Regions from separate parts of the Xanthomonas hawaiiensis genome, predicted to be linked through region 2. Evidence: predicted binding sites of a transcription regulator. Region 2 holds the regulator's gene; the other holds the start of a gene.
The links. The regulator FliA, encoded in region 2, starts transcription of late flagellar genes. The targets are predictions, from matches to a motif close to TAAAGTTTNNCNNNCNNNGGCCGATAA.

Region 1: the regulator FliA is predicted to act here: its motif matches at 2,332-2,358, upstream of PG878_RS17255 (methyl-accepting chemotaxis protein).

The regions. Positions count from the first base shown of each region.
Region 1 is NZ_CP115873.1:4,053,990-4,058,403, forward strand. It holds gene PG878_RS17255 (methyl-accepting chemotaxis protein) at 1-2,144, opposite strand, end outside; gene PG878_RS17260 (DUF3228 family protein) at 2,649-3,206, opposite strand; gene PG878_RS17265 (M14 family metallopeptidase) at 3,366-4,286, opposite strand.
Region 2 is NZ_CP115873.1:2,582,630-2,587,043, forward strand. It holds gene flhF (flagellar biosynthesis GTPase FlhF) at 1-750, shown strand, start outside; gene PG878_RS11150 (MinD/ParA family ATP-binding protein) at 737-1,621, shown strand; gene PG878_RS11155 (RNA polymerase sigma factor FliA) at 1,618-2,367, shown strand; gene cheY (chemotaxis response regulator CheY) at 2,387-2,779, shown strand; gene PG878_RS11165 (protein phosphatase CheZ) at 2,780-3,391, shown strand; gene PG878_RS11170 (chemotaxis protein CheA) at 3,396-4,414, shown strand, end outside.

The DNA.
Region 1 (4,414 bases), 1.5 Mb from region 2:
AGCGCGCGCACCTCGCTCGCCACGACCGCGAAGCCACGGCCCTGCTCGCCGGCACGGGCGGCTTCGACCGCGGCATTGAGCGCCAGGATATTGGTCTGGAAGGCGATGCCGTCGATCACGCCGATGATCTCGGCCATCTTCTTCGACGCGCCGGCGATACCGGACATGGTCTCCACCACCTGCTCGACCACCGCGCCGCCGCGCGAGGCCACGTCGGCGGTGTCCTGCGCCAGGCGATTGGCCTGATGCGCATGCGCGGCGTTCTGCTTCACCGTGGAGGTCAACTCCTCCATCGAGGCCGCGGTCTCTTCCAGGTTGGCCGCCTGCTGCTCGGTACGCCGCGACAGGTCGTCGTTGCCGGCGGCGATCTCGCTGGCGGCGGTGTTGATCGCGGTGGTGGCGTGCTGGATGCGGCCGACGATGCCGGTCAACTGCTCCACGGTGGCATTGGCGTCGTCGCGCATCTGCGCGAACACGCCATGGAACTCGCCGTGCATCCGCGCGGTGAGGTCGCCCTGGGCCACCGCGCGCAACAGCGCCGACAACGCCGAGAGGTTGCCTTCGGTCAGCTCCATCAGCCGGTTCAGCCCGACCACCATGCCGCGGAAGTCGTACTGGAAGCGCTCGGCATCGCCGCGCCGGGAGAAATCGCCGGAGGCCGCGGCTTGCGCCAGCTCGGTGATGGCCTGGTTGATCGCCTGCAGGCTGCGCTTGGTGGTGCGCATCGCCTCGGTGATCGCCGCCTTCTCGCCCGGCAGCGCTTCCATGTCCACCTGCATGTTGCCGATCGCGTACTGCGACATCACCTCGACCAGGCGCCGCTGCACGTCCACGTGCGCGGCGACCAGCGCATTGGTGCCGTGGACCATGCGCCCGTACTCGCCGGGGAAGCGCGCGGCGTCCATGCGGTAGCTCATCTCGCCGGCGTCGTGGCGCTGCGCCATCTCCGCCTGCGCCTGCATCACCGCCTGCAACTGCGTCTGCATGCTGCCCATCGCGTCCAGCAACTGGCCCAATTCGTCGTCGCGACGATGCCGGACCTGGCTGTCTAGGCGCCCGGCGGCGACCGCCGAGGACACCCGCACGGCCTCGGCCAGCGGATCCAGCACCTGCCGGCGCAGCAGCAGATACAGCGCGCCGCTCAGCAGCAGCGCCGAGAGCAGGCCGACCGCGGCGATCGTCCACAGCAGCGCGCGCGCCTTGGCCATCACCAGCGCGTAAGGTACCGAGATGCCCAGCGCGAACGCCTGCGGCGCATCGCCGATCTTCAGCGGCACGAACACGTTCAACGCATCCTCGCCGTCGGCGCGGCGATGGTCGAACACCACCTGGCCCTTGGCCACGCGCGCCAGCATGTCTTTGGACCAGGCATCGCTGCGGGTCTTGCCGACCTGCTGCGGATCGCGGCTGGCCATGACCATGCCCAACGGCGACAACAGGCTGGCATGGCCTTCGCCCATCGGCCGCAGCGCGGCGATGCGCTGCTGCAGGGTATCGAGCGTGAAGTCGACGGTGACCACGCCCAGGAAGCGGCCGTTCTCCAGGATCGGCGTGGCCAGCGTGGTCATCAGCGTGTCCTTGCCGGCCACCGGGTAGTAGTACGGCTCGATCACCACCGGCTTGTGCGTGTTGCGCGCCAGCAGGTACCAGTCGCCATCGCCCGGCTTCTCGTAGTCGCGCAGCGCCTCGCGCACCAACTGGCCGTTCTGCCGCGACCACCAGGTCATGTAGCGGCCGGTCGCGTCATGGCCCTCGGCGCCGACGAAGGCCTTGTCGTTGCCGTCGAAGGCATCCGGCTCCCACATGGTGCTGATGCCCAGCCACTGCGGATGCGCGTCGAGCTGGCTGCGCAACACTGCGGTGGCGGTAGCGCGCGACAGACCGGCGGCGTGCTGCACGCGGAAGCTGTTGGCCAATGCCTCGCTGGCGTCGAAGGCCACGCCGATCTCGCGCGACACGCGCTGCGCTTCCAGTTGCGCCAGGTTCTCGATGCTGGTGCGCGAGGTCGACAGCAGCGCATCGCTGCTGCGCCAGTAGATGATCATCGCGGTCAGGCCGAAGCAGGCCAGTGCGAGCAGGCCGGTGCCCAGCATCAGGCGTTTGGCGATGCTGCCGCGACGGCGATGCGGCGACGGAGTGGACATGACGACTTCCTTGGTAGGGGGAGGGAATACGGTCGCGGAGGAATGCGTCGCGCCGCGGCCCGCTGCGGCGCGGCGCGAGCGCGCCGTGTCCGTTGCCGATGCCCTGCTCAAGACGCACTCCCCATCGGGCCGCGACGCGCCGCCGGACCTTGCGTCCTGGCGCTGCTGCATGGCGACCCACCCCTGGCTATCGTCCCGCCATCGGCAAACTTGATGGGCATCCCGCGAGATGCCGATGAACGGACATGGGTTGGCGGTGAAAGCGCGCGGCAGCGCGCAGTTTCCTACCGCATTTGTGCATCAGTGAACAACCGCGTGCACGGATGCAGCAACGCGTGCCGGCGGCGACGGCACGCAGAATGCGGGAAAGACCATGCGCGGATGCGCGACCGGCTCTGGGGCGATCACGCCTCTGCACGGTGACCTGGGACGCATGCATCGCCCAGCGAACAACGCGATGCGTGCCCGGCCAGGCACTGCACGCGGACCGCGTTCGGGCTGCGCTTACGGCCGCCAGTTGGCGTTGTGTTCCCAGAACGCCACGCTGCGCCGGTAGGCGTCGCGATCCAACGGCACGCCGGAGCCGCCCTCCTCCACGCCGAGCGCATTGCGCAGCATGGTGATCGGCGCCATCGGTATCTCCTTTGGCTCGGCGGTATACAGGCAACCGACCACGCCCCAATCCGCCTCGATCGGCGCACCCTCGTGCGCGAGCTGGTCGCGGCTGTAGAGGATCGGCAGCAGGTAGGCGGCCACCGGCGGCTCGACGCCTTCGAACCAGCGCACCAGCACCGGGAGTTCCTCGCGGCTGCGCGCCTCGTAGCCGGAACGCAGCAGGCGCCGGTTGGCGTCGGTGATCGGCACGGTCAGGCAGCGCGTCGAGGTCCAGTTGCGGTGCACGTGCAACTTGCAGAACGGCGCATAGCCGTCGAGCACCTGCAGCGGCGCGTTGGCGTTGAGATGCTGCTCGAACTGCTCCGGCGTGCAGTCCTGGATCGCATTGCGACGTCCGTCGCGCGGGAACAGGCGGGTGCGGGCGAACGGCGTGAGGACGATGGACATGGCATGCATGGCGGACAAGGGCGGACTAGCGTAGCGCGCGGCACCGCCAGTGCCCACCGCGGCCAGCGTGTCCTGGCGTTCGGAAGCCCGACGCAGGAGCGGCTTCAGCCGCGATGTGCGTTACCGGTAAGGCATCGCGGCTGAAGCCGCTCCTACAGACTACGGATGCGCCAACGCGTAGTCGATCGCCGCGCGCACTGCCGCGACCTGCGCGGCATTGCACTGCTCCGGCGTGGCGCTGGCGCTGTCCGGATATACCTCGGTGGTGGTGGTGTAGCGCGCGTCGGTGATGCCCGCGCACAGGCCCAGCCGCTTCACCGGATAGTTGATGACCCCCGGCGCCGCCAGCGGCGTGCCGATCAGTTCGCCGGCGGCGTCGGCCGGCGCGATATGGGTGACCTGTGCCACCGCGGCCAGGACTGCCTGCTGGAAGGCCGGCTGCGGATTCTCGCTGTCGCCGACCAGGTAGAAGCCATCGGGGATGACGCCCGGCGCGTAGTCGACGCCATCGCGCGCGGCCAGCGCCGGACGGAATTCGGATTCGTCGCTGTCGGTGGTCTCGTGCAGATCGATATGCATGCGAATGTGCTCGCGCAACGGCGCGACCAGACGCAGCAGCGCCGCCGACTCCTGCGCCGGACTGTCGGTGCGGAACGAACGGTTGGGATCCAGCGCATCGGCGTTCCAGCGGTGGATGCGTTCGTACGCCCATGGACTCACGCACGGCACCAGCAGCACATTGGCGCGGCCGACGTAGTCCCCGGCATGCTGCTGCGCGAACTGCAGCGCACCGTGCACGCCGCTGGTCTCGTAGCCGTGCACGCCGCCGGTGACCAGCATGCACGGCAGCGCCTCGTTCCAATCGCGGCTGCGCAGCGCCAGCAGCGGATAGCGCTCCTGCGCGTACGCCAGTTCGCCGTACTCGACCAGATCCCACGGCCCGCGCAGGCGCTCGATGGCCGCCACCACCTCGTCCTGATAGCTGCGCCGGCGCGGCTGCCCGGCCAGCCACGCCGCCTTCTCGGCGGCGCCCCAGGGCACGCCGGGGGTTCCGATCGGATAGAAGGCTGCGCTGGTCATGATGCGGCTCCGCGTCGACAGGTGAGGGCGGCGACTGTAGCAAAGCGCAGCGGCCGCGATGCGGCATGCGCCACGAACACCGCGCTCGCGGCGCCTCGTCGCGGAAGCGGATGCCGATCCCGCTTTCG
Region 2 (4,414 bases):
ACCCGCGACGTGGTCATGCAGATCCCCGCCGACCTGGAGCTGCACCGTGGCCGCGGGCTGATGCTGGGCCTGCTGTCCAAGCGCCTGCCGATCGCCGCGCTGGACCCGCTCGAGGAAGGCGGCGTGATCGCCCTGATCGGCCCGACCGGCGCCGGCAAGACCACCACCATCGCCAAGCTGGCCTCGCGCTTCCTGGAGCGCCATGCCGCCCGCGACGTGGCCCTGGTCACCACCGACACCATCCGCGTCGGCGGCCGCGAACAGCTGCACAGCTACGGCCGCCAGCTCGGCATCGCCGTGCACGAGGCCGACAGCGACGCCGCGCTGCAGCAGCTGCTGGAGCGCCTGGCCGACTACAAGCTGGTGCTGATCGACACCGCCGGCATGGGCCAGCGCGACCGCGCCCTGGCCGCCCAGTTGCACTGGCTGCGCGCCTCGCGTGTGGTCCGGTCCTTGCTGGTACTCCCCGCCAACGCCCATTTCTCCGACCTGGACGAGGTGGTGCGCCGGTTCGCCGGCGCCGACCCACAGGGGGTCATCATGACCAAGTTGGACGAGACCGGGCGGTTCGGCAGTGCCTTGTCGGTGGTCGTGGACCACCGCCTCCCCATCACCTGGGTGACCGATGGACAGCGCGTGCCGGACGACCTGCACCGCGCCAACGCCGCCAGCCTGGTATTGCGCCTTGAAGATTTGCGGCGCGCTGCCGATAAGCCCTGTACTCCGGAGCAGACCCATGCCGTCGCGTGACTACGTCAATCTGACCAATGCCTTCCCCCTGTCGGCGACGCGCAGCGAACCGCTGGGTCCGGTGCGCACCATCGCCGTGACCGGCGGCAAGGGCGGCGTGGGCAAGACCAACATCTCGGTCAACCTGTCCATGGCGCTGGCCGACATGGGCAAGCGCACCCTGCTGCTGGACGCCGACCTGGGCCTGGCCAACGTCGACGTGCTGCTGGGGCTGACCCCCAAGTTCACCGTGGCCGACCTGGTCGCCGGGCGCTGCACCCTGGAAGAGGTGCTGATCGACATGCCCAACGGGCTGATGGTGGTGCCCGCCGCCTCCGGCCGCCGCTACATGGCCGAGCTGCCGCCGGCCCAGCACGTGGGCCTGGTCAACGTGTTCTCCGAGCTGCAGCGCGAGCTGGACATCATGATCGTCGACACCGCCGCCGGCATCACCGACAGCGTGCTGACCTTCTGCCAGGCCGCGCAGGACGCGGTGGTGGTGGTCTGCGACGAGCCGGCCTCGATCACCGACGCCTACGCCCTGATCAAGGTCCTCTCGCGCGAGCGCGGCGTGGACCGGGTGCAGATCGTCGCCAACATGGTCCGCGACCTCAACGAAGGCCGCCTGCTGTACGACAAGCTCAGCCGGGTCTGCGAGAAGTTCCTCGGCGACGTGTCGCTGAACTACCTGGGCTGCGTGCCGCAGGACGACTGGCTGCGCCTGTCGGTGCAGCGCCAGCAGCCGGTGGTCAAGGCCTACCCGTCCAGCCCGTCGGCGCAGGCGATCAGCGAGATCGCCCGGCGCACCGCACGCTGGCAGGCGCCGACCGCCCCGCGCGGCAACGTCGAGTTCTTCGTCGAACGCATCATCCAGCGCGGGGTGGCCGCATGAACGCCGCCGCCCACTACCGCGCCGTCCAGCGCAACAGCGCCAACGACTACATCGCCCAGCACTCGGACCTGGTCCGGCGCATCGCCCACCACCTGGCGGCGCGGCTGCCGGCCAGCGTCGAGATCGACGACCTGATCCAGGCCGGCATGATCGGCCTGATCGAGGCCTCGCGCAGCTACGACGCCGAACAGGGCGCCTCGTTCGAGACCTACGCCTCGATCCGCATCCGCGGCGCGATGATCGACGAGATCCGCCGCGGCGACTGGGTGCCGCGCTCGGTGCACCGCCGCGCCCGCGACGCCGCCTCGGCGATCCGCAAGATCGAACAGAGCACCGGCCGCGCCGCCGCCGCCAACGAAGTGGCCGCGGCGATGGACATGCCGCTTCCCGAATACCTGCGTTTGATGGAAGATGCCGCCCGCGGCCAGGTGCTGAGCCTGGAGTCGCGCATCGAGGACCATGGCGAGCTGGATACCATCGCCAAGGGCGGACCCAATCCGCAGCAGATGCTCGAGCGCAGCGAATTCGGCCGCGAGCTGGGCAAGGCCATCGCGCAGTTGCCCGAACGCGAGCAGTTGGTGCTGTCGCTGTACTACGAGCAGGAATTGAACCTCAAGGAAATCGGCGCGGTGCTCGGGGTCAGCGAGTCGCGCGTGTGTCAGATCCATGGCCAGGCCACGGTACGGTTGCGCGGACGCCTGAAGGCGTTCGAGGTCGCCGATGCCGGTCTGGAAGACGAAGAATAGGAACCCTTAGGAGTCAGTGGTGAACAAGAACATGCGGATTTTGATCGTGGACGATTTCTCGACGATGCGACGCATCGTCAAGAATCTGCTCGGCGATCTGGGCTTCACCAACACCGCCGAGGCCGAAGACGGCAACAGCGCCCTGGCCGCGCTGCGCTCGGCGCCGTTCGAGTTCGTGGTCACCGACTGGAACATGCCGGGCATGACCGGCATCGATCTGCTGCGCAACATCCGCGCCGACGACAAGCTCAAGCACCTGCCGGTGCTGATGGTCACCGCCGAGGCCAAGCGCGAGCAGATCATCGAGGCCGCGCAGTGCGGCGTGAACGGCTACATCATCAAGCCGTTCACCGCGCAGACGCTGCAGGAGAAGCTGGGCAAGATCTTCGAACGCCTGGGAGCGACCGCCTAAATGGAAGCCACCGCCGAACGTACCGCCCTGATCGAACGCCTGCAAGGCGCGCTGGACGCGCTGGAAAACGGCGACGAGGCCGGCTGGCGCAGGGAGATCGACACCCTCGCCGCCTGGCGCACGCGGCCGATGATGCAGGGCCTGAGCCGGCTCGCGCGCGATCTGGGGCAGGCGCTCGGCGAACTGCCGGTGGTGCCCAGCGAGGCCGGCGAGCTGGACGACGCCTGCTCGCGCCTGGACCACGTGGTGGAGATGACCGAACAGGCCAGCCACCGCACCCTGGACCTGGCCGAGGAATGCCGTGCGCTGGCCGACCAGCTCGCCGCCGGCGGCCTCAGCGGCGACCAGGGCGAGATCCTCGACAAGATCCGCCACAACCTCACCGAAATGGCCCTGGCGCAGAGCTTCCAGGACCTGACCGGGCAGATCATCCGCCGCGTCGCCGGCATCGTGCGCCGCGTGCACGAGGGCTTCGGCGCGCTGGGTCTGCCGCCGAAGGAAGAAAACAAGAAGGCCGACGGCAGCCTGGCCGGCCCGGCCCTGCCCGGCCTGGACCGCCACGGCGTGTCGCAGCACGACGCCGACGACCTGCTGTCCGGATTGGGACTGTAATGCCATGAGCGCCGTACCCGACGACATCGCTGCCGACTTCATCATCGAGGCCCAGGAAATCCTGGACCGGCTCGGCGAGCAGTTGGTGTCGCTGGAGCAGGCGCCCGAGGACAGCGGCCAGCTCAACGCCGTGTTCCGCGGCTTCCACACGCTCAAGGGCGGCGCCGGCTTCCTGGCGATCAACGCCATGGTCGAGCTGTGCCACGCCGCGGAGGAAACCCTGGGCATGGCCCGCGCCGGCCAGGCCACCCTGCAGGCGCGGCACTTCGACGCCGCGCAGCAGTCGCTGGACTACCTGCAGTCGATGCTCGACGCCTTCGGCAGCGGCCAGGAGCCGCCGCGCGCGCCGCCCGAGCTGATCGCGCAGTTCGACGCCCACGGCGACGCGGCGCCGGCAGCGGCCAAGAGCGCCGCGCCGGCGCCCGCCGCGGCACCCGCCGCCGTCCCGGCCACCGCCGCGGCCGCGGGGGACCTGATCAGCGACGACGAATTCGAGGCGCTGCTGGACCAGTTGCACGGCGATGCGCCGCCGACGGCCACGCCGCAGGCGCTGCAGCCGGCGCCGCGCGCGCCCAGCGCCGCGCCCAAGGCCGCGGCCGCCCCGGCCAAGGCCGCCGAACCCGAACACACCGTGCGCGTGGACACCAAGCGCCTGGACGCGATCGTCAACCTGATCGGCGAACTGGTGCTCTCGCGCAACCGCCTCAAGACCCTGCGCGTGCGTCTGCGCGACGAGGAACTGGACCGCGCGGTCAGCAGCCTGGACATCGCCACCGCGCGCCTGCAGTCGGCGGTGATGCGCACGCGCATGCAGCCGGTGGGCAAGGTGTTCTCGCGCTTCCCCAAGGTGGCGCGCGACGTCGCCCGCTCGCTCAACAAGGAAGTGGAGCTGGAACTGATCGGCGCCGACACCGAGCTGGACCGCAACCTGGTCGAGGCGCTGGCCGATCCGCTGGTGCACCTGGTGCGCAACGCGATCGACCACGGCATCGAGGCGCCGGCGCTGCGCGAGGCCACCGGCAA